2 regions of the Geobacillus sp. FSL W8-0026 genome follow, and region 1 is predicted to be linked to the other one. Evidence: a T-box and tRNA genes for the amino acid it is inferred to sense, from the RefSeq annotation. Region 1 holds a T-box; the other holds one or more tRNA genes.
What was found. A T-box is a leader RNA that pairs with one kind of tRNA and senses whether it is charged. The one in region 1 lies ahead of trpS (tryptophan--tRNA ligase), so its partner is inferred to be a tRNA-Trp.

Region 1 (3,381 bases):
GCGTCGACAGCGCCAGAAGCAGGACGAGGAAGAATGAAAATCGCTTTTTCACTAAAACCCCCCCTTTAAAGGTTATGTATTGTATTACAAATCTTCTGAACGATTCGATTTCAGAAGATTGTACTTACATGCTTTATTATACCTCGTGTTAGTATACTTGAAAAGAATTTTTTTATTTTCTTAAATAAAAATTTTCGAATTACTTGTAATCCAAAAAGAAGCACCGCATCCTTACCAAGATGGATTGTACCTAGTTTTGTCCCCTTTGTAAATAAAAAATTTCTGTCAATGATTAGGAAATCGCTTACAATATAACTTTTCTCCGGCTGCCGCGAACGCTTGATTCAGACTGATTCGACCGTTTTTATTTTTCTTTCTGTTTTTTGATATAATTTTGTCAACCAAGTTGACCACCTTATTTCGAACGCGAACCAAACGAACGCGGGATATGATAAAATAAGGACAACGACTAACAAGGCGAGGGGAAGGATGGATGAAACAGACCGCGGTTCGAACCGGATGGCTCATCGCCGCCATGATGGCAACCGGTGCGCTCATCGTCGCTTGGCAAGGGGCATGGACGGCTGTCGCCTTCATTAACGTCACCTTTTTGCTCTCTTTGGTGCCGCTGTCATTGGGGGGACTTTTGTTTGTTTATGAACGCGGGTTTTTCAGCGGATTTGCGTATGGATTCCAAAAATGGCGCAAGAGCGCGGGGACAAAGGCGGAGCGGTATCTTGAAGAAGCGGCCGCGGAGCAGGAAGCCTCACAACCGCCCGGCCCACGGCGTTTTGCGGTCACTTATCCGCTTCTTTTGTCCGGACTCTTTCTGTTTCTCGCGATGATCGCCGCCGGATACGCCGTGCAATAAAGGTTGCAACAGCTGAATGGTTTCCGTATAATATAAAGCAAATCGAAAACCAATCGGGCGATGAGAAAGAAAAGTACATATGGCGATGCCTTCAGAGAGCTTGTGGACGGTGCGAACAAGCGGCTAGCCATATGGAATGGGCTTTCGAGCTTCCCGCCGAACCGGCGACGCAGTAGGCGAGGACGTTCCTCCGCGTTACAGGAGGCCATGCGTGAGGCATGGGCTAAGCGATTGCGCTACGGGCGCAATAAGTAGGGTGGCACCGCGGTCCTACCGTCCCTATCCATGGGAGGGAAAGGACCGTTTTTATTTTTGGTTTAAGGGAGTGAAAAGCGATGAAAACGATTTTTTCTGGCATTCAGCCAAGCGGCGTTATCACCCTTGGCAATTACATCGGGGCGCTGCGGCAATTTGTCGAGCTGCAGCATGAATACAACTGCTATTTTTGCATCGTTGATCAACACGCCATTACCGTTCCACAAGACCCCGACCAATTGCAGCAAAACATTCGCCGCCTCGCCGCCCTCTATTTGGCGGTTGGCATCGACCCTGCGCAGGCGACGCTGTTCATCCAGTCTGAAGTGCCGGCGCACGCTCAAGCGGCTTGGATGCTACAGTGCCTCGTTTATGTCGGCGAACTGGAACGGATGACGCAATTTAAAGAAAAATCGGCCGGCAAAGAGGCGGTCAGCGCCGGGCTGCTCACGTACCCGCCGCTGATGGCCGCCGACATTTTGCTTTATAACACCGACATCGTCCCGGTCGGCGATGACCAAAAACAGCATATTGAATTGACGCGCGATCTAGCCGAGCGCTTCAACAAACGGTACGGCGAGCTGTTCACGATTCCCGAGGCGCGCATTCCGAAAGTCGGCGCCCGCATTATGTCGCTCGTCGAGCCGACGAAAAAAATGAGCAAATCCGACCCGAACCCGAAAGCGTACATTACACTGCTTGACGACGCGAAAACGATCGAGAAGAAAATCAAAAGCGCCGTCACCGACTCGGAAGGGACGATCCGCTACGATAAGGAGGCAAAGCCGGGCATTTCGAACTTGCTCCATATTTATTCAACGTTATCCGGTCAGCCAATCGAGGAGTTGGAGCGGCAATACGAAGGAAAAGGGTACGGCGTCTTTAAAGCCGACCTCGCCCAAGTGGTCATCGAGACGCTCCGGCCGATTCAAGAGCGATATCACCAATGGATGGAAAGCGAGGAGCTTGACCGCGTGTTGGACGAAGGGGCGGAAAAAGCCAATCGGGTGGCAGCGGAAATGGTGCGCAAAATGGAGCAAGCCATGGGACTTGGGCGTCGGCGGTAACGCCGGACAAAAAACGGGCGGGCGCTAAGCGCCTTCGCCCGTTTTTAATTCACCTTTGGTTCTTGCTCCATTTCCCACAACTTTTCGAAAAACGGCTGTCCCTTGATCAAGTGTTCGCATAGCTGCTCGTGGCGCTTGGACCAACCGTGCTTCGTTTCTTCATACAGCCGCGCCCACGCTTCTTCAAACGACATTTTTTGAATATCGGCGTATTTTTCCGGCGCCCATTCCGTATACCAATACCGCACTTCGGCGCCATTTTTTGTCGAATACAGCTGATCAAGCGCCATAAACAGCAGCTGCTTCAGCTGTCGCTCCTTGCGCGTTAACCCCCACATCAGTTCCGGCGCGGGAGATAAAATATGGTATTCTTTGTTGTATTCGGGCAGCGGATAGTCCCGTTCTTCGGCCTCGGCCACCATCTCATAGACAAGCTGTTCCTGCCGGGGGATCAGGCGGCTTTTGCGAATCGGAATATGGTAGCCGATCGTATCCACCGCCAAAATGCCGGCCCCATCGGTCACAATGAAACAATAATCCAACGGAATGCGCTCATGGTTTTTGCGCACATACGCCTTTTGATACACATCATCTAGCAACGGTTTGGGAAGATCAGACAGACTGTTTTCGATATAATGGAACAGAGCCGGGGTCACTTTTAGCAGCGGCACTTGGTCGAGCAGCTCGATTTGATCGTCCTTGCGCCATTCGTGAAAATGGCAGACGTTGTATCCGTTCTCTTCGCCTTCAAACCAATTCACCCAGATGTCATGCAAGCAAAGCATGTGATACCCCTCACTTCCAGACGTGTTTGTCCATCAGTATAGGCAGAGGGGCAGAATTTTATTCCATTTCGCCCTCTTTTCCCCACTACGAGCCGCGGCTTGGAAACGACAAACTTCCCCAGATGAAAAGCAGGCCGATCGGCAGCAAATAACATTCGGGCCGCTTGGCAATGTAAACCCAATAGTCGTAAAAGCCGCGCTCAGGAGTGATGAGGTTTAAATAGGCGATCGCCATCATGCCGCCGACGACGGAAAAACCGAAGCCGACCAAATAAAAAAACAGGCGGACCATCGGGCTTCCCTTCCTTCTTGTCCACTTTCCTCGTTTTACATATATGTCGGCTTTGTGGACAACATGACTGTTCGTTTGCCGCTCCGATGGACAACCTGCTTATTCAGCGTC
Region 2 (3,381 bases), 1.6 Mb from region 1:
GAGCAGGGACGAAAGTCGGGCTTAGTGATCCGGTGGTTCCGCATGGAAGGGCCATCGCTCAACGGATAAAAGCTACCCCGGGGATAACAGGCTGATCTCCCCCAAGAGTCCACATCGACGGGGAGGTTTGGCACCTCGATGTCGGCTCATCGCATCCTGGGGCTGTAGTCGGTCCCAAGGGTTGGGCTGTTCGCCCATTAAAGCGGTACGCGAGCTGGGTTCAGAACGTCGTGAGACAGTTCGGTCCCTATCCGTCGCGGGCGTAGGAAATTTGCGAGGAGCTGTCCTTAGTACGAGAGGACCGGGATGGACGCACCGCTGGTGTACCAGTTGTCCCGCCAGGGGCACCGCTGGGTAGCTATGTGCGGACGGGATAAGCGCTGAAAGCATCTAAGCGTGAAGCCCCCCTCAAGATGAGATTTCCCATCGCGTTAGGCGAGTAAGATCCCTCGAAGATGACGAGGTCGATAGGTCCGAGGTGGAAGCGTGGCGACACGTGGAGCTGACGGATACTAATCGATCGAGGGCTTAACCTAAAGGGAAAAGCGCAGGCCGCCCGCTGATCGGCGAAACGCGCTGGAGGGCCTGCGAGGAGGCTATGCCGCCACAGCAGGACCGAAGCGTCGCGAGCCGATGGCGGCCGGAGCTAGACAGTACGAAGCGCGGCTTCTTCCGACGGTTATCTAGTTTTGAAGGAATGAAAAAGGCCTTGACAGCTCATCACGAATCATTATAATAATAAATGTCTAAAGCGATATCTCTCAGTAATGGCTCAGCGATGGGCAGTTACGTGGTCAAATCACACTTTGATAAGGATATTATTATGATTCCGCAGTAGCTCAGTGGTAGAGCAATCGGCTGTTAACCGATTGGTCGCAGGTTCGAATCCTGCCTGCGGAGCCATCGTGGAGAGCTGTCCGAGTGGTCGAAGGAGCACGATTGGAAATCGTGTAGGCGTGAATAGCGCCTCAAGGGTTCGAATCCCTTGCTCTCCGCCATTATCCATCAGCATGGCCCGTTGGTCAAGTGGTTAAGACACCGCCCTTTCACGGCGGTAACACGGGTTCGAATCCCGTACGGGTCACTTCTTCGGGGAGGATTAGCTCAGCTGGGAGAGCACTTGCCTTACAAGCAAGGGGTCGGCGGTTCGATCCCGTCATCCTCCACCACTTTAAAACATACAAAACAAAGTTCATCGCCTTATTGAAATTCTATCGTCGCGGGGTGGAGCAGTCCGGTAGCTCGTCGGGCTCATAACCCGAAGGTCGCAGGTTCAAATCCTGCCCCCGCAACCAATAAGGTCCCGTAGTGTAGTGGTTAACATGCCTGCCTGTCACGCAGGAGATCGCGGGTTCGAGTCCCGTCGGGACCGCCATCTTTAATTAGGTAAAGTAAGGATAAGGCAGTTCAGTCGGTAGAGACGAGCATCAGCATAATCGGGTTTGCTGCGAGTTGCCTCGACGCATCGAGCATCTTTGAATCAGCTGGTAGAGGGAGAGGCATAGAGCAATCAACGAGCGAGTTAAAAATAACATACGGCTCGGTAGCTCAGTCGGTAGAGCAAAGGACTGAAAATCCTTGTGTCGGCGGTTCGATTCCGTCCCGAGCCACCATGAAATATTAAGAATGAACCTGTTCATTTTTTGATCTGTATTATGCCGACTTAGCTCAATTGGTAGAGCAACTGAATCGTAATCAGTAGGTTGCGGGTTCAAGTCCTGCAGTCGGCACCATTCTTGGAGGGGTAGCGAAGTGGCTAAACGCGGCGGACTGTAAATCCGCTCCCTTTGGGTTCGGCGGTTCGAATCCGTCCCCCTCCACCATTTAAACAAAGGGGCATAGTTTAATGGTAGAACAGAGGTCTCCAAAACCTCCGGTGTGGGTTCGATTCCTACTGCCCCTGCCACTCTTATCATGGCGACTATGGCGAAGTGGTTAACGCACCAGATTGTGGCTCTGGCATGCGTGGGTTCGATTCCCACTAGTCGCCCTTGAAAAATGGCATTGGGGTATAGCCAAGCGGTAAGGCAACGGACTTTGACTCCGTGATGCGTTGGTTCGAATCCAGCTACCCCAGCCAATGTTGCGGAAGTAGTTCAGCGGTAGAACACCACCTTGCCAAGGTGGGGGTCGCGGGTTCGAGTCCCGTCTTCCGCTTTTGACTAGGGCGGCATAGCCAAGTGGTAAGGCAGAGGTCTGCAAAACCTTTACCCCCGGTTCGAATCCGGGTGCCGCCTTCATCTAATGAATAAATTTTTATTGACAAACAAAAGTTAAGAAGATATAATGGTAGATGTCGCGCCGATGTGGCGGAACTGGCAGACGCGCACGACTCAAAATCGTGTGGGGTAGCCCCCCGTGTGGGTTCGACTCCCACCATCGGCACCATACATAACCAAAAGCCTTTAAAGCCAATGCTTTGAGCAATTCAGAGCATTGGCTTTTTTGTTTTTTAGCGTGCTAAAGCCAAAGCCTAATCGTGTGGACAAAAAAGATAGCATTTCCACCGTACTATTAAATACCTTTGGGATTATGTTTATTTGGATAATCTTAAAGGGAGGTATTAAATTGGCAAAAGTACGGGTTATGCAAAGAGCAGGATTAGAAGAAAAAACTTTGAAGGAATTGTACGATGATTTTCAGTTAGACAACAGAGTGAAAAACTTATCGGAAATGACAATCCGCTTTTATGAACAAAATTTAGTTCATTTCTTTCGATTTATGGAGGGATGATGTATAAAATTTTGTGTAAAGCATTTTACTAGATCAAAAGAAAAAAGGTAGGGTATTCTCTGATTTGGACAAAAACACATTCCAGAGAAAGGAGTACCCTACCTATGTCTAAAAGAAATATACCGAATGTCGACTGGGCAAATCAACTGGAAAGCGTCATTCGTCAGTTTGTGAAGGAAAAATTAGAGCTGATTATGCGGGAAGAAATCAAACATTTCCTCGAAATCGAACAGGCTGGAACGCCGAATATGAGAAACGGCTACTATCAGCGAAATCTAGATACGCAATATGGCCGGATTGAGGGTCTTTTGGTTCCAAGAGACCGAAACGGGGAATTTCAAACACAGTTGTTTGCCCCTTATCAACGCCACACCGGCTGGCTGGAGGAAGCCATCATTAGGATGTATCAAAGTGGCATGAGTACACGGGAAATTGGCAAGTTTATCGAACGAATTCTAGGAAATGCTTATTCTCCAGCGACGATCAGCCGGATTACCGATGTCGTGAAGGAAGACATCGAGAAATGGCACAATCGTCCTCTACATCAGCGTTATTCGGTCTTATATTTGGATGGTTTATACGTAAAACTTCGTCGCGAAACCGTGGAGAAAGAAGTCATTTATGTGGTGTTAGGGGTGAACGAAGAAG

Region 2: it encodes a tRNA-Trp, which carries the amino acid that the T-box ahead of trpS (tryptophan--tRNA ligase) is inferred to sense. The anticodon was not compared.

Annotation. Positions count from the first base shown of each region.
Region 1 covers NZ_CP150194.1:2,734,216-2,737,596, forward strand. The annotation lists gene NST29_RS13720 (peptide ABC transporter substrate-binding protein) at 1-52, opposite strand, end outside; gene NST29_RS13725 (DUF3899 domain-containing protein) at 494-871, shown strand; T-box leader at 923-1,155, shown strand; gene trpS (tryptophan--tRNA ligase) at 1,207-2,193, shown strand; gene NST29_RS13735 (YjbA family protein) at 2,238-2,978, opposite strand; gene NST29_RS13740 (hypothetical protein) at 3,064-3,270, opposite strand.
Region 2 covers NZ_CP150194.1:689,001-692,381, forward strand. The annotation lists rRNA gene NST29_RS03500 (23S ribosomal RNA) at 1-536, shown strand, start outside; tRNA gene NST29_RS03505 (tRNA-Asn) at 829-903, shown strand; tRNA gene NST29_RS03510 (tRNA-Ser) at 908-998, shown strand; tRNA gene NST29_RS03515 (tRNA-Glu) at 1,013-1,084, shown strand; tRNA gene NST29_RS03520 (tRNA-Val) at 1,094-1,169, shown strand; tRNA gene NST29_RS03525 (tRNA-Met) at 1,219-1,295, shown strand; tRNA gene NST29_RS03530 (tRNA-Asp) at 1,300-1,375, shown strand; tRNA gene NST29_RS03535 (tRNA-Phe) at 1,538-1,613, shown strand; tRNA gene NST29_RS03540 (tRNA-Thr) at 1,658-1,733, shown strand; tRNA gene NST29_RS03545 (tRNA-Tyr) at 1,739-1,823, shown strand; tRNA gene NST29_RS03550 (tRNA-Trp) at 1,833-1,906, shown strand; tRNA gene NST29_RS03555 (tRNA-His) at 1,918-1,990, shown strand; tRNA gene NST29_RS03560 (tRNA-Gln) at 2,006-2,080, shown strand; tRNA gene NST29_RS03565 (tRNA-Gly) at 2,086-2,157, shown strand; tRNA gene NST29_RS03570 (tRNA-Cys) at 2,167-2,237, shown strand; tRNA gene NST29_RS03575 (tRNA-Leu) at 2,301-2,388, shown strand; gene NST29_RS03580 (hypothetical protein) at 2,569-2,733, shown strand; gene NST29_RS03585 (IS256 family transposase) at 2,838-3,381, shown strand, end outside.